4 regions of the Paenarthrobacter sp. NPDC056912 genome follow, and region 1 is predicted to be linked to each of the others. Evidence: riboswitches for the same ligand, from Rfam matches in the RefSeq annotation. Region 1 holds a riboswitch; each other region holds the start of a gene.
What was found. Region 1 has a riboswitch for cyclic di-AMP ahead of ACFRJ9_RS19265 (C40 family peptidase). Riboswitches for the same ligand answer to the same signal wherever they lie in the genome.
Positions count from the first base shown of each region.

Region 2: it holds a riboswitch for cyclic di-AMP, as region 1 does, so the genes downstream of both, ACFRJ9_RS01480 (hypothetical protein) here and ACFRJ9_RS19265 (C40 family peptidase) in region 1, are expected to answer to the same signal.
Region 3: it holds a riboswitch for cyclic di-AMP, as region 1 does, so the genes downstream of both, ACFRJ9_RS07455 (hypothetical protein) here and ACFRJ9_RS19265 (C40 family peptidase) in region 1, are expected to answer to the same signal.
Region 4: it holds a riboswitch for cyclic di-AMP, as region 1 does, so the genes downstream of both, ACFRJ9_RS13455 (hypothetical protein) here and ACFRJ9_RS19265 (C40 family peptidase) in region 1, are expected to answer to the same signal.

Region 1 covers NZ_JBHUCD010000020.1:27,933-35,085, reverse strand. Annotated here, with positions in the region: gene ACFRJ9_RS19290 (FdhF/YdeP family oxidoreductase) at 1-1,311, opposite strand, end outside; gene ACFRJ9_RS19285 (molybdopterin molybdotransferase MoeA) at 1,367-2,710, opposite strand; gene ACFRJ9_RS19280 (NTP transferase domain-containing protein) at 2,707-3,597, opposite strand; gene ACFRJ9_RS19275 (HNH endonuclease) at 3,641-4,141, opposite strand; gene ACFRJ9_RS19270 (NlpC/P60 family protein) at 4,579-5,355, opposite strand; gene ACFRJ9_RS19265 (C40 family peptidase) at 5,457-6,188, opposite strand; cyclic di-AMP (ydaO/yuaA leader) riboswitch at 6,193-6,360, opposite strand; gene ACFRJ9_RS19260 (M23 family metallopeptidase) at 6,499-7,153, opposite strand, start outside.
Region 2 covers NZ_JBHUCD010000001.1:312,569-319,721, forward strand. Annotated here, with positions in the region: gene ACFRJ9_RS01460 (HAD-IA family hydrolase) at 1-115, shown strand, start outside; gene ACFRJ9_RS01465 (pyridoxal phosphate-dependent decarboxylase family protein) at 154-1,545, shown strand; gene ACFRJ9_RS01470 (MerR family transcriptional regulator) at 1,563-2,318, opposite strand; gene ACFRJ9_RS01475 (dolichyl-phosphate beta-glucosyltransferase) at 2,337-3,626, opposite strand; gene ACFRJ9_RS01480 (hypothetical protein) at 3,780-4,646, opposite strand; cyclic di-AMP (ydaO/yuaA leader) riboswitch at 4,650-4,836, opposite strand; gene ACFRJ9_RS01485 (ATP-binding protein) at 4,946-6,445, opposite strand; gene ACFRJ9_RS01490 (response regulator transcription factor) at 6,449-7,153, opposite strand, start outside.
Region 3 covers NZ_JBHUCD010000005.1:128,123-135,275, forward strand. Annotated here, with positions in the region: gene ACFRJ9_RS07430 (hypothetical protein) at 1-90, shown strand, start outside; gene ACFRJ9_RS07435 (RNA polymerase sigma factor) at 226-774, shown strand; gene ACFRJ9_RS07440 (hypothetical protein) at 771-1,469, shown strand; gene ald (alanine dehydrogenase) at 1,543-2,661, opposite strand; gene ACFRJ9_RS07450 (PucR family transcriptional regulator) at 2,869-4,083, shown strand; gene ACFRJ9_RS07455 (hypothetical protein) at 4,273-5,526, opposite strand; cyclic di-AMP (ydaO/yuaA leader) riboswitch at 5,529-5,674, opposite strand; gene ACFRJ9_RS07460 (hypothetical protein) at 5,804-6,034, opposite strand; gene ACFRJ9_RS07465 (ATP-dependent DNA ligase) at 6,082-7,149, shown strand.
Region 4 covers NZ_JBHUCD010000011.1:76,389-83,541, forward strand. Annotated here, with positions in the region: gene ACFRJ9_RS13445 (universal stress protein) at 1-441, opposite strand, end outside; gene ACFRJ9_RS13450 (FAD-binding protein) at 839-1,552, shown strand; gene ACFRJ9_RS13455 (hypothetical protein) at 1,746-2,525, opposite strand; cyclic di-AMP (ydaO/yuaA leader) riboswitch at 2,529-2,720, opposite strand; gene ACFRJ9_RS13460 (copper resistance protein CopC) at 2,871-3,494, opposite strand; gene ACFRJ9_RS13465 (NCS2 family permease) at 3,609-5,051, shown strand; gene hutG (formimidoylglutamase) at 5,126-6,073, shown strand; gene ACFRJ9_RS13475 (hypothetical protein) at 6,135-6,608, shown strand; gene ACFRJ9_RS13480 (glycoside hydrolase family 43 protein) at 6,748-7,153, shown strand, end outside.

The DNA.
Region 1 (7,153 bases):
GTCCAACGCGGCCAGGAACTGTTCCTTGGGCTTCTCCCAGATGCCCATGGTGCGGTCACCTTGAACATTCGAGTGGCCCCGGACCGGACAGGCCCCCGCCCCCCGCTTGCCGAAGTTGCCCTGGAGCAGGAGCAGGTTGATGATCTCCCGCAGGGTATCCACAGAGTGCGGCTGCTGCGTCAGTCCAAGCGCCCAGCAGATGATGGTTGCCTTCGACGCAGCCATCATCCCGGCCGCCTTGGTGATTTCCGCACGCGTCAGGCCCGTGGCCCGCTCGGTTTCAGCCCAGTCCAGCACCGAACGGGCTTCCTTGTAGGCAGCAAACCCTTCGGTCTGCTGCTCTATGAAGGAATGGTCGACGACGGTCCCCGGGTTGCGCTTCTCTTCCTCCAGGAGGAGGTGGCCCAGTGCTTGGAACAGCGCGAGGTCCCCGCCCACCTTGATCTGCAGGAACTCGTCCGCGATGGTGGTGCCGCCGCCGATCACGCCGTTGAGAGACTGCGGATCCTTGAAGTTCAAGAGGCCGGCTTCGGGCAGCGGGTTCACGGCAACGATCTTTCCGCCGTTGTTCTTGCAGTCCCGCAGGGCGGACAGCATGCGGGGGTGGTTGGTTCCCGGGTTCTGTCCCACCACCAGGACCAGCTCGGCGTGGTGGATGTCTTCGAGCGAAACGGTGCCCTTGCCGATGCCAATGGTGGGGTTGAGGGCGCTGCCGGAGGACTCGTGGCACATGTTGGAGCAGTCCGGCAGGTTGTTGGTGCCAAGGCTGCGGGCAAACAACTGGTACATGAACGCTGTCTCGTTGGCCGTCCGGCCGGAGGTGTAGAAAACGCACTTGTCAGGCGTTGTGGCGTTGATGTGCTCACCAATCAGGGCGAAGGCCTCGGCCCAGCTGATCGGAGAGTAGTGGGTGTCACCAGGCCTGTTGACCACCGGCTCGGCAATCCTTCCCTGGCTTCCCAACCAGTACTCGGTTTTGTCTTCCAGGTCGGCAAGCGAATGCTTCGCCCAGAACTCTGCACCCACGGTCCTCGTGGTGCTTTCCTCGGCGATCGCTTTGGCCCCGTTCTCGCAAAACTCCGCGGGGCTCCGCCGGCCGGTGATGGACTCCGGCCACGCGCAACCTGGGCAGTCAAAGCCATCATGCTGGTTGACCCTGAGCATGGAGCGGACCGTCCGGGCTACCCCTGCTTGGGCGTAGCCGCGTTCCAAGGCGACGGTGACTGCTTTGACACCTGCGGCGGCTCGTTTGGGCGGGTGGACTTGCAGGTCATCTTCGTTGATGTCCTGTTCGGGAGCATGCCTGTTCATGAGTCCATCATTGCAAGCCTTCACGCCCCCTGACCACCTGCGTCCATCAAGGGCGCTAAGCGTCCAAGGCGCTCCAGTCCACCGGGCCCGCAGATGCTTTCTTCGGTTGGCGTGCCGGGGCCTTCCGGGACTTCTCTTGCGCCGTCTTCGGAACGGGCAGCGGTTTGCCCCATGGCAAGGGGAAGGCGGGCACCGGCTCACCCATCTGGACGCCGTGGGGCGGCACCACCATGACGCCGTCGGCTCCTGCCAGGCCACGCATCATTCCCGGTCCGGAGTGTCCGGCCGGCGATGCCAGTCCGTAAACCAGCGTGAACGGCATCAGCCGGGTTCGTCCGGGATCGGCGTCGATCATGGCACCGCACGGAACTTCGCCAACTTCGTGGAGTCGTCCATGTCCCAGAGCAGCCAAAAGGGGCGCTCCAACTGTGAAGAGTGCCATCATCGCGGCCAGCGGGTTGCCCGGCAGGCCGAGTACGAAGCGGCCATCGGGTAGTTCGGCCAGAACCGCAGGATGCCCGGGGCGCATGGCGATGCCGTCGATCAAGAGGCGGCCGCCCAGCTCGGCTATGGCTTTTCGGAAGTGGTCCGTCCCCGACCGTCCGGTCCCTCCGGTGGTGATAACGACGTCGGCAGGCGGCTCAGCTTCGACGTCGGGTTCCAAGAGTGCAGGCTCCGTGTCCTGAAGGGCGGCAAACCAGTCGTCGTAGTTGTCCCCCACCTTCAGTTGTTCCCCCGCGATTCCGCCCAACAGCTCCACCACCGCACCCAGTTGCGGGCCAAAGGTGTCACGGACCTGCCCCGGCAACGGAACACCCCGGGCCACCACTTCGGAACCGGTCAGGAGGAACCTGACCAGCGGCTTGCCGAGGACTTCGAGTTCATCCAGGCCGGCGAGGGCGGCGAGGGCAATGTGTGCCGGATTCAGAACGGTTCCGGCCTTGAGAAGGACATCCCCTACGGCAGCCTCTTCGGCCGCTTTGCGGATGTGCTGGCCGTTCCGGGGCTCGCCCGGTTTGGCGGCGCCGCCCAGCGCGAGCAGCGGCAGGCCGTCGTCGTCCGCGGTAATGACGCCACTTTCGCAGCGCAGCACGGCCTTGGCGCCGGGCGGTATCAACCCGCCCGTGACGATGGGGCTGGCCTGGTGGGGGGCCAAACGGTGGCCGGGCTCGCTCAGTATCCACGGACCGCTGCCATTGACGGCCCAACCGTCCATGGCCGAGGAAGCGTAGTGCGGCATGTCCTGCACGGCCAGCACATCGGAAGCCACAACGCGGCCAATAGCTGAACTGAGCGGCACCGGGCTCGACGGAATCGGCGAAGCTACGTCAAACGCACGCTGCCGGGCTTCGTCCCAACTGTGTGCCGCGTGGTGGCCCTGGCCGGGGGCCTCCGTCATTCGGCGTCAGTCCCGGGCTCCGCGTATTCCTTGGCCACGTTCCGGGCCAACTCCAAGGCGGCGTTCATGGAAGCGTCGTCGCTTGCCTGCCCGATCCCCCTGGCCATGCCCGCCGCATATCCGGCAATGAACGTGGTCAGCGGCGCCGCGGGGCGCACCACTGAATGCGCGGCGACTCCTGCCACGGCAAGGACCTGGTTGATGTCCACTTCCACGTCCTCCAGCTCAAAAGCCTGTAGCAGAGTGCGGCACCATTCCTCGAGCGTCTCTTCCTGGCTCTTCATGTCCGCCTCCAACTCGTTGTCAATGCCAAGGGCCGCAGCATCCTCCCACGTATCCACGTCATCCGTGGACCCTGCGGGGACGTCAATTGCCAGCACGTTCAGCCTAGCAAGCAGGCCGAACACTGAAGAGTTCGTTAACCCGAAACCTTCGGAAGCTACGCGCACTTCCCTTTCCAGTGCGGAAGTGCGGTAGATCCCCAGGAGGGGCTGCTGGCGTCCGTCACCAGAGACCGCCATGGCCCCCTCAACGCCGGAATGCTCCTCAAGGCCGCTCCATAGGAGGCTGACGCCGCGTTCAGCATGGGGCATGTCGCAGGCCAGTATCAAGGTCCATGGTGCGTGGCTGCCGCTGACCCCCAGGACGGCCAGCCCTGCCGCTATCGCTGCGGCAGGGCCAGCGAAGGCGGGCTCTTCCCGAGCCCGGAGGACACCGTGCGGCACTACCACTGAGCCAGGGCCGACCACCACGGTGGAGGCAGCACCTCCGGCCGCCTTCAGGGCATGCGAAAGCAGCGTGGCTCCGTGGTACGTCAATGCGGGCTTGGGCACGCCACCGAGGCGGGTGGCCCGGCCGCCCGCCAGAATCACGGCGTTGAACTCCATCCGCCCAGATTACCCGGGACAGGCAGAGCACAGCAGAAATCGATCAGGCAGCGGATTCCGGCAACAGGAACGGGTCCCAGTCCGGCGCAGGTTTCTCGAGTTCTTTGATCTGCCACATGGTTCCCTGGGGCATCCCGGGCGTGAAACGGAGTTTCCAACCCATCTCAGCCAGCGTATGGTCGCTCTTGGCGTTATTGCATTTCAAGCACGCCGCAACCAGGTTTTCCCAGGAATCCGCGCCGCCCCTGGATTTGGGGTGGACGTGGTCAATGGTGTGGGCTGTTTTCCCGCAGTAGGCGCAGCGATGACCGTCGCGGCGAAGGACCCCGCGGCGACTCACGGCGGTAATCCTGTTGTACCTGGGGCGGATGTAGCGGTTAAGGAGGATCACGGATGGTCGTCCGAGAATCTCCTGTGGCCCAACGACAGGCTCGTCGCCTTCGGCCACTACGCTAGCTTTCCCAGTCAGCACAAGGACCAGCGCCCGGCGGAATGTTATTACCGCCAGCGGTTCATATCCAGCATTCAGAACGAGTGTGCGCATGCACGTACCTCTTCACGGCCGCACCCGTCAGGGGCACGAGGGCCGGCTGCCCTCTGCTTGTACGGGCTGTGGATCGACACCATAAGGGTAAGCACTTATATGCCGTATCAACGAATTTTCTGCCGTTTCGGGTGCAGTGTCGGCCAAATGTTCACGCGTGGTTAAGGGGTAGGGAGCCATCGGGCAGGCGTCAGCGTGCCGTCACCACTCACTTTGAGCGCCGACAGCTGGGACACACCGACGATTGCGGCGTGCCGACCACCCTGCAGAACCAAAGTGGGTCGTGAACGCACACCCAGTGGCCACACCACCCATGGAATTTCCGACGGCGGCGGGCACCAGAGCGCTGCTTGGGCGGCGCAGACGAATCCCGGCAGCGGTTTAAAGCAGAACACCCCGCCGGCCGAAGCCTGCGGGGTGTTCCTGAAAGTATTGATTCAGCCGTTGACGCGGATGAAAACCGGGCCGGAGCCCACGTTGACGCTGAACAGTGCCGTGGTGGAGCCGTTCCAACCGCCGTGGACGGCCATGCCGTTGCCCACGTAGACGGCGATGTGGGCCATTCCACCGTAACCACCGTTTGCGTAGTAGGCGAGGTCGCCGGGCTGCGCTTCGGCTGCACTGACCGTGCGGCCCAAAGACAGGTACCCGGCAGGCCAGTCGTGGAAGTTGATGCCGACGGCGGCCAAGGAGTTGGTGACCAGCATGGTGCAGTCCTGGGTGACGCCGAGCTGGGCGTAGGCTGCTGCGGCGATGGCCGCGCCAAGTCCGCTGGATGCTGCGGGGGCCTTGGCTGCCGGGGTGGCAGCGTTGACGGCCAGCGTGGCGTTGGAAGCCGTGGTGGTTGCGCCTTCCGTTGCCTTCTTGGCTTCGGCCTTGGCGGGGGCCTTTTCAACGACGGGAGCCGGTGCTTCCACCGTGGTGACCACAGGGCGCTCGTAGGAGATGGCAACCGTGGAGTCCGCGGCGATGGTGGCCTGGGCTACCGTCTGGACTTCGAGGGTTGACGTAGACGTTGACTCACGCTGGACGTTCGCATCCGCAGCGTTCGCAGCAACGCCGCTGGTCAGGACCAGGCCTGAAGCTGCGGCAATAACTGCTGCCTGGCGGCCAACGCCACCGGCGTTGTCGCTGACAGCCTTGGCAATAACGGCAAGCGAGCTGGTCTTGGGGGCCTCAGCGCGATGCCGTGCAACCTTGTGTGCACTGGTCATGATTTTTCTCTTTTCGTATCCGCGGGCAGTTGGGTTGCACGCGGGTAATGGGCCTGCCAGCACTTGGGGGGCATGCTGGCGAGCCCCGAACCGGATTATTTCTAGCGGAGGGTGAAGAAGGAGGACGTGCCCGTGGACGCTGCGGAGTGCAGCAGCGTGCCCTGGCCGGGGTTCAAAGCACTGATCATCATGCCGTTGCCGACGTAGATGCCTACGTGCGCTCCGCCGTTTTGCATGACCAAGTCACCAGGAGCAGGAGTGCTGGTGGGCTTCATGGCGGTCCAGGCGTTCACGCGGGGGATGCTGATGCCTGCCTGAGCGTAAACCCACTGGGTGAAACCGGAGCAGTCCCAGCCATTGGGGGTGGTGCCGCCCCAAACGTACGGGTGGCCGATGCCGGTGTAGGCAATCGCCGCGAGGCCGGAGGCTGCAGCGCTGGACGCGGCATCGGTGGCCTCGGAGGACTTGGCCGTGACGGCGCCGGCTGCTGCTCCGGAGCGCTCGGTAACCTGCGCTGCGCGCTGGACAATCTTGGGGGCTTCCTTGGTGGCCACAACGGGGCTCTCGAAGGAAACGGTGGCTGTGGGCTCCGCGGTTACCACGGCGGTAGCGATCAGCTGCTGGGTGCTGGAGGCTTCGGACTTGGAAACATCCGTGTCCGCTGCCTGTGCAGGCAGACCGACGCTGAGAACGAGGCCGGAAGCTGCAGCCAGGACGACGGCCTGACGGCCAACGGTTCCGGCATTGGAAGAAACAGCCTTGGAAAGGGTGTTCAAGGGGTTCGTACGAACCGATTCAGCGCGATGGCGCGCAGGGGTAGTGCGTGATGACACGTAGGTAGCCTCTCCCAATGCCTGCGAGGTGAGCTGTCGGATTCGGATGGGAGTCATCCGGCCGCGCTGCTTCAAGGAAGCTTTGCGACTTAACCCCAAGGCCTTCTTTCGAAGACCAGAAGTGGTTCCCCCGCCCCTGCCAGACGATTTATGCGAACGGACCTTGAGCGGTGGCAGAGCTAGGCAATCCACTCAAGTGCACCGGCCCCCTAAAAAGCCGATGCGCTTTGAACGGTACAACAGTTGAACGCGAATGTCACATTCAGGTCACGGGGTGTCTCACGAATGCGAGAGGCGACCATCAACTGGCTCAGAGCCAGCCCATGGGGTCGACAACTTCACCGTTGACCTGGACCTCGAAGTGGAGGTGGCAGCCCGTTGAGGCGCCCGTGGTGCCGCTCAGCGCGACGGTATCGCCGCGGGTGACGGTCTGGCCCACCTTGACGGTGAACGACGACAGGTGGTTGTACGTGGTCTCCAGGCCATTGCCGTGGTCAATGACCACGCGGTTGCCTCCGCCGTACTCATGCCATCCGGCGAAGGTGACCTTGCCGGAGGCGGCAGCGTGGACGGCGGTGCCGCACTGGGCCACGAAGTCCTGGCCGCGGTGGAAGTCGCCGGTGCCGCCGGTGAGGGGGCTGACGCGGTACCCGAAGGGGGATGCCGTGGTCAGAGTGTCAAGGGGGCTGGCCATGGTGCCAACGGAAGATGCGCGCTGGATGCTGCCGGCGGACTGTGCGCTCAGCAGCTGCTTCAGCTTGCCGTCGGGATCGGCAGCCGTAGCCACGGCAGCGCGGCTGAAGTCGATTTTGGCGGACGCTGCCGCGGAAACCTCGGGCTGGCTGCCGCCGCTGACGGCAAGGGCGGACTCGGTCTGGCCTGATTCCGAGGTGGCCATGACGGGGCTCGTTGCGGGCAGACCGACAGTCAGGGCAAGTCCGGTGGCGGCAAGCGCGACTCCGGCT
Region 2 (7,153 bases), on a different contig from region 1:
CGACGCCGGCGGCGACCTTGAAGAAGGCATGTGGCGCATCCAGGACTACACGTCCGTCACAGTCACCGCCGTGAAGGACGACGACGGCGGTCACCTCATTACCCTCACGCTCTAGTACTGTTCGGCCCGGCCGGGCGGGAGTAGGCTGTGCCCATGTCTGCGATGCCGGAGGCGTACAGGGCTGCATTGGAGCGGGCCATGGTGCACGCAACGGACTGGCTGGCGTCGGTTCCCGACCGCCCCGTCCGTCCAAAGGTCGACGCCGATCAGGTCGCCGCGAGCCTGGCAACCATCCTTCCGGACGGGGCCACTGACCCCGCCGATGTTGTGGACGAGCTTGCCGCCCTCGCGGAACCCGGCCTGATGGCCATCCAATCCGGGCGGTTTTACGGGTGGGTCATGGGTGGAACCCTGCCCGCTGCCATGGCCGCCGATTGGCTTGTCTCGGCATGGGACCAGAACACGGGGCTCCGGTTTGCCACCCCGGCTGCCGCGGCCATCGAGGAATCCGCTGCCGCCTGGCTTCTGGACCTCCTGCACCTTCCGGCAAGTTCCGACGTCGGGTTCACCACGGGCGCCACCACAGCCAACTTCGTGGGACTCGCGGCCGGTCGCCAGTATCTGATGGACGAGGCCGGCTGGGACCTTCAGGCCCTGGGTCTTTCGGGTGCTCCGCGCATCACGACTTTCGCGGGACGCGAACGGCACGCAGCCGTCGACTTGGCGCTCCGGTACCTCGGACTGGGGGCGTGCGTCCCTGTGGATGCTGACCACGAAGGACGGATCCTCCCCGCAGCCCTGGCAGCTGCCATGGACGAGCAACCCGGGCCGTCGCTGGTCTGCCTGCAAGCGGGCAACCTGCATTCCGGCTCGTTTGATCCCATGGAGGAAGCCGTGGCCGTGGCCCATGACCGCGGTGCGTGGGTCCACGTGGATGGCGCTTTTGGTTTGTGGGCCGCCGTCAGCCCGAAATTGAGGGGGCGGCTGGCGGGAGTGGAAGGCGCCGATTCCTGGGCCACGGATGCCCACAAGACCTTGAACGTCCCCTATGACTGCGGCCTGGCCATTGTGGCCAGCCCGGAGGCGCTGAGGCGTGCTTTCAGCGTCCACACGAGCTATTTCATCGCAACGGATGCCGGGCCGGGGGACCCCTTCGAGAAAGTGCCCGAATTGTCACGCCGTGCCCGCGGAATTCCGGTGTGGGCTGCGCTGCGCCAACTTGGCCGCCACGGTGTGATCGCCATGGTGGAACGACTGGCCGCGAACGCCAGCGCCCTGGCCGAGGGCCTGGCCGCGATCCCGGGGGTCGAAGTCCTCAATGACGTGGTCTTCACGCAGGTCTCGGTGAGCTTCGGCAGTGATGACCGCACGCACCGGGTAACCCAGAGGCTGATGGCCGAGGGAGCGGTCTGGATGTCTGGTTCGTCATGGCATGGCCGGGAAATCCTACGGATCTCGGTGAGCAATTGGTCCACCGATGCCGGCGACGTTGCTGCGTCCATCGCTGCCGTTCGCGGTGCCGTGGAGGCGGAGCCAGAGGCCTAGCCCACGACACGCGGGCCTTAGCCGGCCGACCGCGCTTTCTGCAAGTACCCCATCAATCCGGCCAGCTGCTCAGCCGTCCAAGGCAGTCCGGCGCTGATCGCCTGGCTGTTGTCCTGCCACGCGGCCCTGGCGGCTGCTTTGGTGTCCTCTCCGGAATGGAACATGGACCCGATCCCGTCCCACGAGCGCACCCATTCCTGGACCGCGGGGTCCGAAGCTGGCGTGTCGGCGGCGACGTGGGCCAGGCCTTCCTCCACCAGGGCGGCCCATTGTTCTTTGGCGGCTTCGATTTTCCCGGCACCAAGTTCGCTTCGCCTATCGGCAAGCCGCACGCGTTGTTCGGCAGTGAAGTTGTTTTCGAGCACAGTGATCATCTCCAACGTTGACATGAATTGTTGAGGGGTGGGCATGGCGTCCACGTCCATGAGGGATAGCAGGCCGCCCAAGCGGTCTTGAAGGGCCTGGACCTGCCGGGCTTGCTGCTGAACTCGGGTCAGTTGTTCTTGCAGCAGGTTCCGGAGCGTCGTGGCGTCGTCGGGAGCGTCCAAAGCTTCAGCCACTTCCGCCAGAGGAAGCCCCAGGCTCTGGAGGGCCCGGATCCGGTACAGCCTGCGGAGATCGCCTTCCGTGTACCGGCGATGGCCCGTTGCTGTGCGTTGGCTTGCGGACAAGAGCCCGATCCCGTCGTAGTGGTGGAGTGCCCGCACACTCACTCCACAGGCCTTGGCGAGCTCTCCGATACTCCAGGGTCCGGTTCCGTTTGTTCCCGTCATGGGGACCACGCTAAATCCTCACGTAACGTCAGGTGCAAGTGTCCGCCGAAACAGCAAGAACCTGATCACGGAAGCGGCGAGGGAAGCGCCCACTACCGCTGCCCCCTCAAGCCAGCGGTCCGGCGTCGTGATCAATGGCAGGAGGGCAAGCGCGCCGGAGGTGAGTGCCAGGCGAATCCCCAGACCGGCCAGACCTTCGAAGCGTTGGCGAGTGGCGAGTGCGGTCGCCACGAGTGCGGCGATGTTCGCGGGTTGGGGGTCCAGGAAGCTGCGGCCCAGGAGGAACAACAGCACGTAGGCGGCTGTCCACGCCACGGCGCGGGCAGCCTGCCGGGGCAATCGCCCAAGGGTGCTGTTTTGCGGGGCGGGTGGTGGGACGGGCCCGCGGGACAAAGCTGCGCGCAGTTGTTCGAGAGGAATCCGTCCGCTGGCCAGCTCGCGCGTCAGGCGCACCATGCCGCGCACATCAGCCACGGCGGTTCGTACGACGTCGACACTTGCGTTGGGATCGTCGGTCCAGTCGACCGGGACTTCATGGATGCGCAGTCCGCACCGTTCGGCAACTATCAGAAGCTCGGTGTCGAAGAACCAGGCGTTGTCCTTGGTGTAGGGCAGGACCTGGTGCGCCACGTCCGCGCGGATGGCTTTGAAGCCGCATTGTGCGTCTGAGACGTGGGTGCCCATCGAGGCGTGCAGTAGGGAGTTGTAGCTGCGGGAGACGAACTCGCGCCAGGGCCGGCGGGTTACCCGCGAAGTGCGCGCCAGTCGTGTGCCGATGGCGAGGTCCGAGTGGCCGGAGATCAACGGGGCCAGCAGCGGAGCCAGCGCGGAGAGGTCGGTTGAAAGGTCCGCTTCCATGTAGGCGAGCACCGGCGAGGATGACGCAAGCCAGACGTGCCGGAGAGCGTTGCCGCGCCCGCTTTCGCTGAAGCGGATGACGCTGAGCTCGGGGAGTTCGCGGGCCAGTCTCTCTGCGATCTTCAGGGTGTTGTCCGTGCTGGCGTTGTCCGCCACGGTGATCCGGAAAGTGTGTGGAAAGGAGTCGGTGAGATGTCCGTGCAGCCTGCGCAGGCTTTCTTCGAGGACGTTCTCCTCGTTGAACACGGGGATGGCGATGTCCAGGACGGGCGCGCCTGCCCGGGTATCCACTGGCTCGCGCCGAGGCTGGTGGCGCACGGGTGGCTGCTCGTGGGGCAGGACGCTCTGGTGGCGCAGGGTCTGCGGCCTGGTTGGCAGGGCCGGCACAGCGAGGCGCGCGGCACGGACCGGGTTCGGCGATGCGCTGGCGGCGGGATCTGTGAGCGTCATGTCTTCAGCATGGAGCCGCCGAATATGAGGCCTTTAGGCGGAAGCTGTGACCGTACTGTGAAAAGCGAAAACCGCGCCCGTTCCCGCGATCCGCTCCAGTGGGTACTGGGGCGAACGGCGGGAACCGGCGCGGTGATCAGGAGAACTCTTGGCTTAGTACCAGTTGTTGGCCAAGTGGAAGCCCAGGGCGGCCGACGGGGATCCGTAGCGTTCCTTGATGTAGTTCAGGCCCCACTTGATCTGGGTCTGGTAGTTGGTCTGCCAGTCAGCACCGGCCGAGGCCATCTTGGAAGCCGGCAGGGACTGGACGATGCCGTAGGCGCCGCTGGAAGCGTTCGTGGCCGTGGTGCGCCAGTTGGATTCCTTCTCCCACAGGGTGTTCAGGGCGGTCATTTCGCCCGGACCCCAGCCGTAGCTGGCGAGGATGCTTGCGGCGTACGCCTTAGCGGCGGCGGGATCGTCCACTGCCTTGGGCGCGGCAGCAGCAGCTGCAGCTTCCGCGGCGGCGGCGGCAGCAGCGGCGTCGGCGGCCTGCTTGGCGGCGGCGTCGGCAGCGGCCTTTTCGGCGGCAGCCTGCGCAGCAGCGGCTTGGTCTGCAGCGGCCTGCGCGGCAGCAGCCTGGTCGGCGGCAGCCTTGTCGGCGGCGGCCTTGTCCGCGGCAACCTTGTCTGCAGCCGCCTTGTCCGCGGCGGCCTTCTCTGCTGCCTTCTTGGCTGCATCAGCCTGGGCTGCGGCGTCAGCGGCAGCCTTCTCCTTCGCCTGATCGTCGATCTGGGCGTTGGTGGCCTGGCGCTCGGCGGCCTGGCTCATCTCGGGAAGGTTGAACGCGGCGTTGGCGGCCTGTCCAAGCGATGCCACGCCCAGTGCGGCTGCTACGACGCCGGCCACAACGGACATGCGGTAGCCGGACTTACCCTGGCGTGCTGCGTTCTTGAGGACGGACTGCGACTTGGTCAGCGGTGCGTTGTTTTCGTCGCGATGACGCGCGGAAGGGCGCGTCTGATCGTTAGGTTCAGACATGTGTGATTACCTCTCAGCGCCTGCGGAGTTAGCTGTCGGGTTCGGATGAGGTCATCCGGCCGCGCATGTAGCTGCGGCTTCACCCCTAGGGCCGGCAAAAATGCCTGGGCCCGGAGACCATGGGTCCCCCGTCTCTGCCTCGAATGAGAACGGAACTCCGGGAAGTGGCAGAGCTCGGCGCATCCCGGGTGTGGGCCTGTTAGGGGAGACCCACCCTTTCGACGGTACAGGAGGATTCAACAGAAGTCACATTTAGGTAACAGAGATCACGACGACGGTGAGTCGCCTTGCTGGATTCGTTACACGCGTTCGGTTGCAACCGTGGGGAGTCGGAGGGCGAACTCTGTACGCCCCGGCCGGGAGGTCACTTCGACACTGCCGCCGTGGGCCTCGACGATCGATTCCACGATCGAAAGGCCCAGTCCGGACGTGCCTTCGGACCCCGATCTGGCGGCGTCGGCACGGGCAAAACGGGAGAAGATCCGGCCCTGGAAATCAGCCGGGATACCGGGGCCGTTATCCGTCACAGTGACCACTGCGCTGCCATCGGCGGAGAGCATGACGCCCGTAACCACGGTGGTTCCGGCGTCGGTGTGTTTACGGGCATTGGAAAGCAGGTTCGCCAACACCTGGTGCAGTTGCGTCGTGTCCCCCCGGACGGTGATGGGTTCATCCGGCAATTGGAGCTGCCAGATGTGGTCCGGGGCCATGACCTTTTCGTCGCTGACGGTCTCGATGACCAGTTGGGTCAGGTCCACGTCCGTGACCTTTACGGGCTGGCCTTCGTCCAACCGCGCCAGCAGCAGGAGGTCCTCCACCAGCGTGGTCATGCGTTCTGACTGGCTCTGCACGCGCGCCAAGGATTTCCGGCCGTCGTCAGTGAAGTTTTCGGTCATCCTCAGGAGCTCGGTGTACCCGCGGATGGCGGTCAGGGGTGTCCGGAGTTCGTGCGACGCGTCAGCTACGAATTGCCGGACTTTCGTTTCACTTTCCTGCCGGGCTTCCAAGGCGCTGGAGACGTTGTTCAGCATTTGGTTCAAGGCGTGGCCCACGCTGCCCACTTCCGTCCCGGGATGGGCGGCCGACGGCGGTACGCGCACCGCGAGTGCCACTTCACCGGCGTCGAGGGGGAGCCGCGAAACCTTGGTGGCTACCTCCGAAAGCTGTTCCAGCGGCCGCATGGTCCGGCGGATGATGACCGTGCCCGCAAGGCCGATCAGCACCAATCCGCCCAAGGAAACAAACACCATGGTCCACACCAGCGAGGCTTCAGCGTTTTGCTTGTCCGCCAGTGGCAAACCAGTCACGATCACATCGCCGTACGCGGGTTCGACTGCCACCAGCCGGTAGTCGCCGTTGGACAGCCTGCGATCCACCGGACGGTTGTCCGTGGGGAGCGCCAGCAGGACCTCTTCGTCGTCAGCCGAGAGGGCCACGCGATTGCCCTGGGCGTCGATCAGGCCAGAGCTCCGCACCGTGGAGCCATCGATCCGGGCGCTGAGCGTTCCCGCCGCCTGGCCGCGCGCTTCCAGCGGGTCCGGTTGGCCGGACGGTGAGGAAGGAAAGTTCGACGGCGGCCTCCCGAAGGATGTCGCACGGCTGGACGCCTGCTCCAGCTGCTTGTCGAGTTGCCTGTTGAAGTACGTGTCCATCGACGCGTAACTGACCACTCCTACGGCACTGCAGATTGCCACAAGAAGCGCCATGGACACCAGGACCAGCCGGGTGCGCAAATGCCACGTGGACGGATTGAGCCAGCTCCGCCGGGACGTCCTGGCAACTCCTGAAAGTGTGGTCAACGCTTAGTCCGCAGGCTTGATGACATAGCCGGCGCCACGAATGGTGTGGATCATCGGCGGGTGGTTTGCTTCGATTTTCTTGCGCAGGTAAGAAATGTAGAGTTCCACGATGTTGGCTTGGCCACCGAAATCGTAGTCCCACACGCGGTCCAGGATCTGGGCCTTGCTGACCACCCTTTTGGGATTTTCCATAAGGTACCGGAGGAGTTCGAACTGGGTGGCCGTCAGCGGGATATCCTCGCCGGCCCGTGTGACTTCGCGGGTGTCTACGTTCAATGTAAGGTCGCCGACCACAAGCTCGGCCGTGTCCATGGCCGCAACACCGGACCGTTGGACGAGTCGATGGAGGCGGAGCAGGACTTCCTCCATGCTGAAGGGTTTGGTGACATAGTCATCGCCGCCGGCAGCGAGGCCCACGATCCTGTCCTGCACGGCGTCCTTGGCAGTGAGGAACAGGGCAGGAACTTCGGGGGCGAAGGCACGGATGCGGTTGAGTACCTCAACGCCATCGAATCCCGGGAGCATCACATCCAGAACCAGGACGTCCGGACGGAAGTCCTTGGCGGCCTTCACGGCCTCGGGACCATCAGCGGCTACGGCGACAGACCAGCCTGCCATGCGCAGGCCCATGCTCATGAGTTCGGCGAGGCTGGGCTCGTCATCGACCACCAGTGCGCGGATGGGGGAGCCGTCCGGGTGGGAGAGCTG
Region 3 (7,153 bases), on a different contig from region 1:
CCGGCAGTTCCGGCAGTGCCAGCCCTGCCGACGCAGGTCCCCACCGAGGTTCCGGCAGCTCCTTCCGCGCCCCTGGATTCTGTCCGCTAGACGGGCAGCGGCTACGGTTTAGGGGCGGGGCTCCTTGGCTTAGGACAAGGAGCCCCGCTACGTAACAGACGGCAGCGGCAGCGTCCTGGCTCTCCCGGGACCACACTGCGCTGCGCGGGACGGAGGCATCCACGGGTGCTTGACCCATTGGCTGATGAATATGTGCAGGCGGACCAGGATGATCCCGCTCTGCTCTTCACCGCTGCCTACAACAACTTCGCCGGTCCGGTCTTTGGCTACCTGCGCGCCCGCGGCGTGGACGATCCGGAGGCAGTCACGCAGGATGTCTTCCTGGCCCTGTATCCCAAACTGGATTCACTTCGTGGCGGACTCCAAGGTGCCAAGACTCTGTTGTTCACCATTGCGCACGCACGGATGGTGGACCACTACCGCAAACGGGAACGAACGCCCGATTCCACGCCCTACCAGGCGGACCTGGACTCAAGGCGCTCGCCGTCCGCTGAGGACCAGGCTTTCGGGCGTGTGGGGCTGGGAGTCACCGACCTCTTGGAGGACCTCGCCGACGACTACCGGGAGGTCCTGGCACTGAGGGTCGTGGCGGACCTGTCAGTAGAAGAAACAGCGGCCATCATGGGCAAATCCCAAGGGGCTGTGAAACAGTTGCAGCGCAGGGCATTGGGTGCACTCAGGAAACGTGCACTACTAAGGAACGGCACATCATGAGCGAACATAACGCACCCCGCCGAGGCAACGACGAACAGGCCATCGATCACCTGCTGGCAGGCTCCGGCTTGGAGGACGCAAACAGCATCCGCGCAGAGCTGCTCGAACTCCGCTCGTTGGGCAGCACGGCACCCCTCCCTTCCGAGGCGGTCCGCGCGCTGATGACCGCTGGCCCGGTTGCCGTGGACGAGCTCGCCGCCCGACGTCGACGGAAGCATCGCAGCGTCGTCGTTGCTTTGGCGGTTGCCGTGTCACTTGCCGGCGGGGCCACGGCTGCTGCGGCCTCCGACGGCGGCATTCCCGGCGCGATCCAGCACATTGGGGCAGCCATCGGCTCCGTGGCGGGGCAGCTGGCTCCAACCCCCGTCAACGTTCCGCAGCAAGGCGGGCCCGCGGGCTCGCCGTCTGAGCCGGAGCCCATCCAAGCGCCGCAACAGTTAACGCCCGTCTCGAGCCCGCCCGGGCCAGCGTCGGCCGTCCCGAGCCTGCCCGTCCCGAGCCCGCCCGGGCCAGCGTCGGCCGCCCCCAAGAGTCCGGCCGACGCTGTCAGGCCCGATCCCCGGCCCACACCAGGCGGGGGAGTGTCTCCCCAGGCGCCCGAGATCCCGCCTCGGATTGATCCGGGGAACATCTCCATCCCGACGCCCCCGGCGCTACCCATCACCCCGCCGGACCTTCCCATCCCCGCGGGATGACAGTTAATGCCAATGTTCGCGTCGAACATTGGCATTAACTGTCACCTCGGCACGCCGGTAAGCGCTTGGAAGGTTACGCGGTGACCAAGCTGTGCCAGTCGGTGACCAGGGGCAGGTTGTGCGCCTCGGAAACCGAGTGGTGTGCCACGTGGCCCGCGGCGATGTTGAGGCCGGCGGCGAGGGCGGGGTCGCGATCGAAAGCGGCCTTGACGCCCAGGTTGGCCAGTGCCACGGCGTAGCGCAGGGTGACGTTGGTCAGTGCGTACGTGGAGGTGTTCGGAACGGCGCCAGGCATGTTGGCAACGCAGTAGAAGATCGAGTTGTGGACCTTGTACGTCGGTTCCTGGTGGGTGGTGGGGTGCGTGTCTTCGAAGCAGCCGCCCTGGTCAACAGCGATATCCACCAGAACCGAGCCCGGCTTCATGCGGGAGACGAGTTCGTTGGTGACCAGCTTGGGAGCCTTGGCACCCGGGATCAGGACGGAGCCGATCACGAGATCTGCGTCGATGACTGACTTCTCGATCTCGTAGGCGTTGGAGGCAACGGTCTTCAGGCGGCCCTGGTAGAGGGCATCGAGTTCGCGCAGCCGGTTGATGTTGATGTCCATGATGGTGACATCGGCACCGAGGCCCAGCGCCATGGCAGCGGCGTTGGTTCCCGCAACGCCCGCGCCGAGGACTACAACCTTGGCCGGGCGCACGCCCGGTACGCCGCCCAGGAGGACGCCCTTGCCGCCGGCCGGGGCCATCAGCGAGGAAGCGCCGACGACGACGGACAGGCGGCCCGCGACCTCGGACATCGGGGCGAGCAGCGGAAGGGTGCGGCCTTCCTGCACGGTTTCGTAGGCGATGGCCGTGACGCCGGAGTTGATGAGCTCGGCGGTGAGCTCGGGCTCGGCGGCGAGGTGCAGGTAGGTGAAGAGCACCAGGCCCTTGCGGAAGCGGTGGTACTCGGCCTTGATGGGTTCCTTGACCTTCATGACCATGTCCGCGCGGGCCCAGACGTCGTCAGCTTCGTTGACGATTTCGGCGCCGGCGATCGAGTATTCCTCGTCGGTGATGCCCGAGCCGAGGCCTGCGCCGCGCTCAACCAGAACACTGTGTCCGTGGGTGCGGAACTCGTGGACACCGGCGGCCGTGATGGCTACGCGGAATTCGTTGTTCTTGATTTCTTTGGGGACGCCGATGATCATTTGTGGCTCCATCGTTAGCGGCCTCTTCGGCCGAAATGAGTTGCGGGCTGTGATTCCAGAATAAATCCGGCTGTGAGGCAGGCGACATGGTCCGTCCGGTGCAGGCCAAGGGAATCCGCGGAAAATCAAGGGTTCTCCGCCGCCAGGCTCGACATTTGTCGAGCACTGAAGCGTCAGGTGTCGCCTGCTGTTGGTACGCTTTGAAGGATGCAGCAAGACGTGGAACAGATCGTTGAACGCGTGGCCCTGAAGCTTGGCCGCGGGCTGTCCCTGGAAGACCTCGACGGCGTGCTCCTCGCCTACAGTTCAAACCAGTCCCACGCAGACCGCGTCCGCGTGAACTTCCTCCTCAGCAAACGGGTTCCCAGCGATGTCAGCGCCTGGCAGCTCTCGCACGGGATCTCCACCGCGGTCCGTCCGGTGGTGGTTCCGGCCAACAGCGAACTCGGCATGCTGGGCCGCGTCTGCGTCCCGCTGCTGGTCCGCGGTTTCCGCGTGGGCTACTTGTGGGTGCAGCTGGACGTTGAAGAACAGAGTGCGACGGCGATACTCGCCGAATTGCCCGGCGTACGTGACGAACTGGACCTGTTGGCGGGGTTGCTCCTGGACTCCAACACCGCCGAGTCCGAGTTCCGGCGGCGGCGGGAGCAGGAGTTCCTGTCAGCCTGCGGCGGCGAATCCAATGCCGTGGCGGCAGTGGCAGGGTGGAAGGAGATCCAAGGCCGCGGTCCGTGGCAACTGGTGACCATCCTGGACGCGGGCGGAGGCGGGTCCGACGTCGACCCCATCGCCTCCACGCTCACGCACCGCTCGGCGGCCTTGCAGTCCACCATCGGGGTGAACGCCGCGCTGTTCAGTGCAGGGACGGAGACCCACGCGGTGGTCCTGTTCCGTGAATCCGGCGGTCGCGCCGATCATGCGCAGGTTCTGGTTCACTACCAACTGGAACTCGCCAAGCGTGCCGGAAGGACCGTGGACCGCGTCATCCTGGGGATCAGCGAGCCGTTCCAAGTCATCCGTCAGCTCGCCGGCGCGTACCGGCAGTCAAAGGTCGCCGCGCAGGCCGCCGCCGTCGATCCGCCCTTGGGTGAGCTAGTGGATGCCCGGGCCGTGGGCGTGTACCAGCTTTTCGACCGTTTGCAGGCCCCCGGTGGCTGGGATGACACCGGATCGGTGCACTTCCGTGCCTTGGAAGACCACGACCACAACGGAGAACTCCTGCCCGTGCTGGAGCTGCTCTACGACAACGACGGCTCTGTCCAGGACGTCGCCGCCAAGCTTCACCTCCACAGGAGCAGCATCTACAACAGGCTGGGCCGGATCCGCCAACTCATCGGTGCCGATCCGTTGGGCGGCGGTATCCGGCTCGAGCTGCACGCGGCCCTCAAAGCTCGGCGCTGGGCTGGCCGGCCAAGAATCTGAGCCCTCCTGACCACGAAAAATGAGGCAGGCACCCGGGGTGCCTGCCTCATTCGTGTGGCCGTGCCTAGGAGCGCCGCAAACGCTGGCAGCTCCAACGGCCCATTCGACGCCGGAACGTGGCGGTCCGGCTGCTGCTGCAGTACCGGCCATGCCACCCTGCGTGCGTGATGGTCCGGGGCAGCCGAGTGCTCACTTCAGGGCCTTCTTGGCAGCATCCAGGATGGCATCCAGATCAACTGATTGGCTGGGCTGCGGGGTGGTGCTCGCCTTCGGATCAGCGGATGACTGCGGCTTGGACGGTTGCGTGGGGGTCGTCGTAGGCGTGGGCGTGGGAGTGACGGTGGGTGTCGGCGTTGGTGTCGGGGTAGTGGTCGGCGTGGGAGCCGGCGGGGTGGTGATGGTGTCCGACGGAACGTCGCCGGGAACCGGCACAGGCTGGCTGGGGACCGGTGTGGTCACCCCCGGCACGGGTGTAACGGCGGACGGTGCTGCTGACGGAACCCACACGGGATCGGCAAGCGAAACCTGCGGAGTCGGAACCGACGACGGCGTCACTCCAGCGGGTGCCTCCGGAACGGTAGCGGGTTGTCCGGCTTCCGATGACGCCGTGGCGGATGCCGACGGCGACGATGTGGAGGAGTAGGACGCCCTGGGTGCGGGCGCAGCCGAAGCGGACTGGCGGGCGTCGCCGTCGTTCCCCTTGTTGTCGCCGGCTTCCTGGACGGGGGTTTCCTGGCCGAAGAACGGGAGCTCAAGGGCTTGCCCCACAGTTCCGGCAGTCAGGACAAGGCCCACGGCGCCGGCAACCACGGCCATGCGCTGGCTCATGGTCCGCACCGAGGCTGCCTTGCGGAGCACCGCGTGCGGTTCCCGGCTGAAGGGAGACGCGGAGCCGAAGCCGGACTTGGTGGTGTTGCGGGCTGCGGTGGGCGCCTTGCCGGGCGTTGATTGGCGGCTTGCGAGGGCAGCCGAAGCGGTGGCCGCCGCGGCAACCTGCGCCGGGGACTTGGCGCGTGCCGGGGACGGGGCCACAGCTTGAGTTGGTGCCTCAACGACGGGAATCGCCGCTGTTGCGGGTTCCGCCTCTGCGGGCTTCACCGTAGGAATCGCCGTGGTGGCAGGCTCCGGCGTGCTCGGTTCCGGAGTGCTGGCCTGCACGGCGGGTATTGCTGCCGTGGCAGTTTCCTGAGGGGTGATCACTGCCCGCGCCGCACGTTCGCGCTCTGCCGCGCGGGCGGCCGCACGCGTGATGGGGGTCGCGATGATGGGAATGGCCGCGGTGGGGGGTCCCGGCGTCGTACTTGCTGTTTCGGTGCCCGGCGCCGTTTCCAGCGCCGACTCTGTGCTGAACGATCCGCTGGGTTGGGCCCGACGGCGTCCGGTTGGCTTGGTGCGCTCGCGTTCGGTGTTGGCGCGGCGCGGCTGATCCATGGTTGGGGACATGGTGGTTGCCTCTCAACGCCTTCGAGGTTAGCTGTCGGGTTCGGACGAGGCCGTCCGGCCGCCTAAGCGGCTTCACCCCAAGGACTTGAAAACAAGCCCGGGAACTCTGGGTCCCCCGTCTCTGCCGCGGGTCTGGCGGATCCCGGATTGCGGCAGAGCTCGGCGTCAATCCGGAAGCGGCCCAGCGGATATTCGGGTCGCCCTACGACGGTACATGAGCCGGAAAGTAAAGTCACATTAATATAACGGGCGGTAGGCCTGCCTGGGCGGGGAAACCCTATCGCTTAGGCTTCGGGGCCGGCGCTGGAGCCGGGAGTTCGTGCTGGATCTTCTGGATCTGGTGCGCCTGATGGGTCTCCGGGCGGAAGATCTCATCCGCGATTCCGAGCATTCCGCCCGCTGCGGCCCGTCTGACTCCCCGGCTGTTCTGGCGCGAGATCCAGTACCAGAGGCCAGCCAGGAGAGCCGGTACGCCAAGCACTGCCGCCAACACGGCCAAGATGTCCATCGCCCAAGACTAGCTTCGGCGCGGACTGACAGGTAGAACATAGTCGTATGGACCTCCCCGTGATGCCGCCCATTTCGCCCATGCTTGCCAAGTCCGTGCCGTCCATCCCCGAGGTTGGGCACTATGAACCCAAGTGGGACGGCTTCAGGACCATCGTCTTCAAGGACGGCGACGAGATCATCCTGGGCAGCCGCAACGAAAAGCCCATGACGCGCTACTTTCCCGAACTCGTGGAGGCGCTGAAGAAGAACCTTCCGGACAAATGCGTGATCGACGGCGAGATCGTCCTGATTGCTGACAACAGGCTGGAGTTTGAGCTCCTTCAGCAACGAATCCATCCCGCCGACAGCCGGGTCCGGATGCTCGCAGAGAAGACCCCTACTTCCATGATCGCGTTCGACATCCTTGCCCTGGGCGATGAGAACCTCATGGACAAGCCCTTCTCGGAGCGCCGCGCAATTCTGGAGAGCGCACTCGCCAAGGCCGAGCCTCCCGTGTACGTGACTCCCGCGGTAACGGACCTGGAGCGTGCAAGGGAGTGGTTTGTCCAGCTCGAAGGTGCCGGCTTGGACGGAGTGCTCTCCAAACCGCTGGACGGACTCTACCTCCCCAACAAGCGGGTGATGTTCAAGACCAAGCACGAACGCACGGCGGACTGCGTCGTGGCCGGATTTCGTTGGCACAAGACCGCGAAGGTGGTGGGGTCGATGCTGCTGGGCCTGCACGATGACACGGGGCGGCTGCACCATGTGGGCGTGGTGGCCTCGTTCCCGATGGCCCGCAGGGAGAGCCTTGTGGCCGAACTTGAGCCGTATCAAACCGAATTCAGCAAGCATCCCTGGGGTGAGTGGGCCAAACAGGACGAAGCCGCCGCGGGTGGATCCCGAATGCCCGGCGCCCAGAGCAGGTGGAGCGCGGGCAAGGACTTCTCGTTCGTGCCCCTGCGGCCCGAACTCGTGATCGAGGTGGCCTACGACTACATGGAAGGTGAGCGGTTCCGGCACACCACGCAGTTCCGCAGGTGGCGGCCGGACCGGGAGCCGGAGAGCTGCACGTACTCGCAGTTGGAGGAGCCGGCGGATTACGACCTCGGGGAGATCCTCAGGCTGCCGTAGCCAA
Region 4 (7,153 bases), on a different contig from region 1:
CAATGCGCTGCTCACCGAACCCAGGAGTCGACCGACGAAGCCGCCCCGGCCCCGGCTTCCGAAAACGAGAAGGGCAGCATCCGCCGAGAGGTCCAGCAGGACACCCGCGGCATCGCCGTTCTCCACCGACGCATCAACATCGATGGCGTAACCGGAAACCTTGTCCATAGCCTGCTTGACGATAGCGTCCGCGCCCTCGCGAATCACTGAATCGTCCACCGTTGCGTAGCCGCCGTCGAGCCCGGACGCGGCGAAAATCGGCACCGAATAGGCCGTGACGATATGCAAGGGAAGCTGCCGGCGTTCCGCCTCACGGGCAGCCCATACCAAGGCACACTGACCATGCTCGGAACCGTCCACTCCGACAACGATGCCGCCGGGCGCAACCGCCTGGTCTTCGCCGTCCTGTGGGTCTTCAATGCGTCTGCCGTGCTGGTCCATTTGGGGCCCGCCTCTCCACCTACTGCTTGATGTTCCGGCTATTCTGCCAGAGGTTCTCCGGTCCGGATTCCCTCACTGGCCCTTTGTCAATGGCCGGAGCAGGAGAGACCTGCAATTTTCTCCTGCCAATGCCCACTATTCTCGGTCGGCAGTGCCGAATCAAGGCGACTTCGGGGTATGTGCATAACGGTCCGGGCTCGGTTCCTGGACGTCCGGATTGAGCTGCCTGTGAACACGAAAAACACGCTGCCGCGGCAGGCTATCCATGGCCGAAAAAGTTCGGTAGTGTTCGAGTCACCGAATGGCCGGCAAACGTGTTCCAGGACACACACCGGCCATTTATTTGCGGCCGCTTGGGGAACTCGGACGCGATCCCACGCGGTGCCTGCGGGCACACATGTCAAGGAGGAACCAAGCAGTGTCACTCACGCCTGATTCCGGCACGGAACGCACCACTACCGTGGTCATAGGAGCCGGCCTTTCCGGGCTGGCCGTTGCCAGCGAGCTCAGCCGCCACGGCGTGGGCTCCATCGTGGTGGACGGGCTTGGTGCGCTATCCGCCTCAGGACCTTCCGTCCACACCGGCATGCTGCAACGCTGCGACGTCGCCGATCCTGCAGCCATGCAGGAACGCACCGAGATTCTCCGCCACCTGCGCAACTACGCCGCCAGCCATCATTTGGACGTCCGGAACACCACCCGGGCCGTCCGGCTGGACTTCCTGGGCGCTGATCCCTCGCTGCAGTTGGGATACGGGCTCGCGGCCGGCCTGACGAAAGCTGCCCCGCTGCCCGGCCTCCACCTTTCGGGCCCCCTGGAATCCACACCACGTCAATGGGCCGTGCACACGGCCAACGGTGTCCTCCTGGCTGACCACATTGTGGTGACGCGCTGCGCCCAGAGCCAGTTGCGGCGCATGCTGGCCGACCTCGGAATCGCCATCGGCCAGAACCTCGCGACGGCCATGAGGGCCGTGGGGATGCACCTTGTGGGAGTTGGCGAACTCATCACGCCCACGCCAAAGGAAGTGCTCCGTCAGGCCAAAGCGGTAGGACAAGCAATTTCCTCCAAGGTGGCCCTGCCGGCGGGACCCGGCATAGCCATCGCCTGACGGTTCCGCAAACCAACCCGGCGAACCACCCGGCCGGGCACCACCCACCATAGGTGCGCCAGTCCGCCGTCGTGCATGAATTCGGCGTACACAAACGAGGCGTACACAAACGAACAGAACTTAACGCCAAAGGCCGGTGCCTGCGAAGACCTGAATCTTCGAAGGCACCGGCCTTTGAGGTGAAGCGTGAGGCTTATGCGCCAGCGCGCACGTACGTGATGGGACCGGTTGCGGTCAGCCAGCTGATGGGGTGGATGCCCGTCTGGTTGCCGTTGATGCCACCGCTGATGGCCTGGCCGTTGCCGATGAAGATGGCGACGTGGCCGGACTGGACGATCATGTCACCCGGCTGGGGATCGCTGACGACCTTGCCGTAGTTCAGGAACTGCATGGGACCGAGGTCGCCAACCGGAATGCCTGCAGAGCCGAGGGCCTTTTCGACCATGGCGGTGCAGTCCTGGAAGATGCCGATCTGGGCGTAAGCCGAGGCAACCATGGCTGCGTTGATGCTGCCTGCAGGTGCTGCGGCTGCGGGAGCAGCGGCAACCGCGGCGGGAGCCGCAGCTGCAGCCTGGGCGGCAGGAGCCGTTGCGGCGGCAGTGGTGACTGCTGCCTTCTTGGCTACAGGTGCCGGAGCAACGGGTGCCGGCTTTTCGATGACCGGAGCTGCTACGGAAGCAACAGCGGGGCGCTCGAAGTTGACGGTAGCCGTAGCTGCAGCGGTAACAACCTTGGTGGGGGCTTCGGATACGGTCTCAGCGACCGTGGCGGGGCTGGAATCCCGCTGAATCGGAGTTTCAGCTGCGTGGGCGGCAATGGAACCGGTCAGTACGAGGCCCGATGCGGCTGCGATAACAGCTGCCTGGCGGCCAGCGCCGGAAGCGTTGCTGGCAACTGCCTTGGAGATGGAAATAAACGGATTAGGACGTACGCTGTCCGCCTTACGACGGCCGCGAAGAATGCGTGAAGACATGAAAGAGCCTCTCCCGATGCCTGCGAGGTTAGCTGTCGGATTCGGATGGGAGTCACCCGGCCACTATCCCCCGCTGTTCAGCGGAAGCTTCGTGACTTCACCCCAAGGCACGCTCGAAAGCGACCTAAAATGGGTTCCCCGTCTCTGCCGTAGGTTTGTCTGCGAACGGATTCCGGACTGCGGCAGAGCTAGGCAATCAGGCCGGAAGTGCCCGTTACGTGGAACAGGCACAGGTACAACCGTACGCGATGATCACGTCGAAGTCACATTTGAGTAACGAGAAGTCCGGTTTTGGCGTGTCGCGGTAACCATTCCGAGATCTTCGCAGCTACGTAGAAAACCCCGCTATTCCGCGGATTCTCCGCTATCCGCGTCGCTGGAGGCAGCCAATTTCCTGCGGGCCGTAACAGCCAGGAAAATAACGAGACCGACAGCCACCACAGCCAGGCCAACGATGCTCCAGGGGAACGGCTGGGAAGCATCGGCAGCAGGTTGTCCGTTGCCCGTACCCGGGGCAGCGGTTCCGGCCGTCGGCACCGCGGCCGACGCCGATGGTGAGGCGCCCGCGGAGCCGCCGGACGCCGTCGTGCTTCCAGCGGCGGCTGTGAACTTAAAGGTGCCCTCAATGGGGTGCGAATCAGAGCTGACAACGCGCCAGACTACGGTGTATTCGCCTGCGGGCGCTCCCTCGCGCAGCTTCTGGACCGCCTGGTTATCGATGATCTCGACGGCGCCGTCCGCCCAGTTTTCCCCGCCCGAGGTGACCGTGACACCCGAACCGATGGCGAGCGGTCTGTTGTTGAACGTAATGGAAACCGACGCCGGAACAACAGCGACACTGGAACCGTTCGCCGGTGCTGTGGACTCGGCGACGTCGTGCGCCGACGCTGGAGCCGCGGAAAACAGCAGGGCGGACGCGAAAGCAAGAGCAGCGACGACGGCGGCCAGAAGCGGGCGGATGGTGCGCATGGGGCGGTTTCTCCTAGTGTTGGCTTCCTTACAGACTAGGCGAATCGTCGGGCAGGCCCGCACGGGCAGGCATAGGATTTGAGAGCACACTCCCCTCGATCCCCGGAGTCCTTCATGCTTAAACAAGGTTCTGCAGTCGACCGCTACTTCAAGATCTCCGAACGTGGATCCACGTATTCGCGGGAAATCCGAGGCGGCTTCGCGACCTTCTTCGCCATGAGCTACATCGTGGTGTTGAACCCGCTGATCCTCTCAGGGGCCGATTCAAGCGGTGCGTCACTGGGCTTCACAGCCGTCGCCGCCACCACGGCGTTCGTGGCCGGTATCCTGACCATCCTCATGGGGGCGTGGGCCAAGCACCCGTTCGCCGTGGCGACGGGACTGGGTGTCAACGCCTTCGTGGCTGTCACGGTGGCCTCACACCCGGGACTGACCTGGCCGGACATGATGGGACTGGTGGTGCTCTCCGGCGTCACCATGCTCATCCTGGTGCTCACCGGTTTCCGCACTGCTGTGTTCAAGGCCGTGCCGGAGGCCCTCAAGACCGCGATCGTGGTGGGCATTGGCCTGTTCATCGCACTGATCGGCCTGGTCAACGCCGGATTTGTGCGCCGTATCCCGGACGCCGCAGGCACCACGGTTCCCCTGGGCCTCGGCGTGGACGGCAAGCTGATGGGCTGGCCCACACTGGTGTTCGCAGTGGGCCTGATCCTGACCATCGCACTGGTGGTCCGCAAGGTCCGCGGCGCCATCCTGATCGGCATCGTGGTCTCAACAGCATTGGCCGCGATCCTCGAATTCACGCTCCACATCGGCCCCAGCTTTGACGGCAAGAACGTCAACCCGCGCGGCTGGTCGCTGGTAGCGCCCACGCTCTCCGAATGGGGCGCGCCGGACCTGTCCTTGATCGGCAAAGCCAACCCTTTCGGCGCGTTCGAACACCTCGGCTTCATCGCAGCAGCACTGCTGGCCTTCGTGATCCTCCTGAGCATCTTCTTCGATGCCATGGGCACCATGGTGGGCCTGGCCAACGAGGCCGGCACAGTGGACAAGGACGGCAACATCCCCAACGTGGACCGCGTCCTCCAAGTGGACGCCCTCGGCGCGATCGTCGGCGGTGGAGCCTCGGTTTCCTCCAATCAGATCTTCGTTGAGTCCGGCGCCGGCATCGGCGAAGGCGCACGGACGGGCCTCGCCTCGATCGTCACTGGCGTGCTCTTCCTCATTGCCATGTTCTTCACGCCGCTGATCAACCTGGTTCCGTTCGAAGCCGTTGCCCCGGCACTGGTGGTTGTGGGCTTCATGATGGTCTCCCAGGTGGGCAAGATCGACTGGCAGGACTGGGGTGTCGGCATCCCGGCGTTCCTGACCATCGCCCTCATGCCCTTCACCTACTCGATCGCCAACGGCCTCGGCGCGGGCTTCATCTCCTACGTCCTGATCCGCACCTTCCAGGGCCGCGCCCGCGAGGTACACCCGCTCATGTGGGCCGTAGCTGCCGCGTTCCTGCTGTTCTTCGGGATCGGAACTGTGGAGGAATTGTTGGGCATCAAATAAGCAAGTCCGGAGTTTCAGACACCCGCGTGGTTGGATCGCTGGTTTCTGTGTGCGTCTTCGGGTGTGCTTAAAGCATGGAAACCAGCGCCCTCACCGTAGATGTCAGCCCGAGGCCTTGGACCGGCCGCTTTGACGGCGACGGCGCTGAGCACCGCCGCTGGTGGCAGGCCATGGCGCCCCACACTTCGGCAGCGGCCGACGCAGCCTCGCGTCCCGCCGTCGTGCTCGGTTTCTGCAGTGATGCCGGAGTGCTCCGCAACCAGGGCCGCGTGGGGGCCGCCAAAGCGCCGGCCGCCATCCGCTCGGCGTTGGGTCCGCTGGCCTACCACCTTGACCGTGACGTGTTCGATGCCGGTGACGTGGTTGTGGAGGACGACTTGCTGGAAGCGGGTCAAGAGCGCGCCGGCCGCGCCATTTCGGACCTGCTCGACGCCGGAAACCTCACCGTTGTTCTCGGCGGCGGACACGAGACCGCGTTTGCCAGCTACTTGGGAGTTGCCGGTTCCGAAGCCGTCCGTGGCAAGCGGCTCGGGGTGCTCAACCTCGATGCGCACTTCGACCTCCGTGATGAGCCGACGCCAAGTTCGGGCACGCCGTTCCTGCAGATGGCCCACGCGGAAGCCGCCGCGGGACGCGAACTGCAGTACGCCGTCGTCGGAATCTCGAAGCCGAACAACACACGGACGCTCTTCGATACCGCGGACCGTCTTGGCGTGAAGTACCTTCTGGATGAACTGTGCTCGCCGGAAGCCGCGGAGGTCTTCGTGGCGGATTTCCTGGCTGGCGTGGACGTGCTGTACCTGACAATCGACCTTGACGTGATGCCTGCTTCCGTGGCTCCCGGGGTGAGTGCGCCTGCCGCGTATGGCGTGCCCTTGCCGGTGATCAGCGCGATCTGCCGGCAGGTGGCTGCGAGCGGGAAACTCCTCCACCTGGACGTCGCTGAGTTGAATCCCGACTTCGATATTGACGCGCGAACCGCGAAAGTGGCTGCCCGGTTGGTGAACACGCTGCTGGCCTAGGCTCCCCGGCCCTGTTCCAAGCGCCTTCCTCCGCTTAGCCTGTGTGGAGGGAAGGATGGCGATGAGCGCAACTCCTGTGCAGGACAAGTGGGCGTGGGTGGCCGGAGTAGCGGCTGCCGCCTTGGGACTGGCTGCGCATGTGATCGCCGGAGGCAGTGCTCCAGCCGTTCCCGTCTTGCTGGCTTTCGCCGCGCTCTGCGGACTGGCCGCGCAACTCCTGGCCCGGTGGATTCACGGGCCATTGCTGTTGCTTTTGGTATCCGGAGTGGCGCAGCAGTTGCTCCACCTCGGCTTCGACTCGTTCGGGGGATACTTCCCGGGCACCGGATTCCTGGAACATCTCCATGGTGCAGGGCAAGTCCCGGAGGTGGCAGGCGAGGCCGCCCCGTCCCCTGGCACAGCCCACGCCAGCGACCTCATGCTGTACACGCACGTCGCAGCCGCCATTCTCACCCTGCTGGTTGGCGCGGGAGTGGCCAAGGTGGCCCGACGATCATGGAGGGTGTCCCGCAGTGCGTCGTCCCGCCAGGGCTAGGCCCGGCACCCAGGAACGTTTTCACTCAATGGCATGCTGCCTCCACTGCCGGGCGTGCCGTTTGTAGTGTTTGGGCTTAGCGCGTGGCCGGTATTCCGAGACCGCTCAGCGCCCGCCGATGCCGACGAAGGACACTCACATGAACATGGGCCCGTTGAAGAGACTCTCAGAGATCCGGATCCGGGACCCGTTCATCCTTGAGCCGGCACCGGGCAGCTATGTCCTGTTCGGCACCACGGACCACAATGTGTGGGGCGGCCCTGCCACCGGATTCGACTGCTACACCAGTGACGATCTGGAGAGCTGGCACGGCCCGATCGCCGCTTTCCGGCCACCGGAGGGCTTCTGGTCCGGATCACAGTACTGGGCGCCCGAAGTGCACGCCTACGCGGGGCGTTTCTACATGTTCGCCACCTTCCTTTCGGACCACACGCAGGTGCGGGGGGTCGCAATCCTCATGGCGGAGACGCCCACCGGACCGTTCCGGCCATGGAGCGACGGCCCCGTGACGCCTCCGGGCACTCCTTGCCTGGACGGCACCTTCT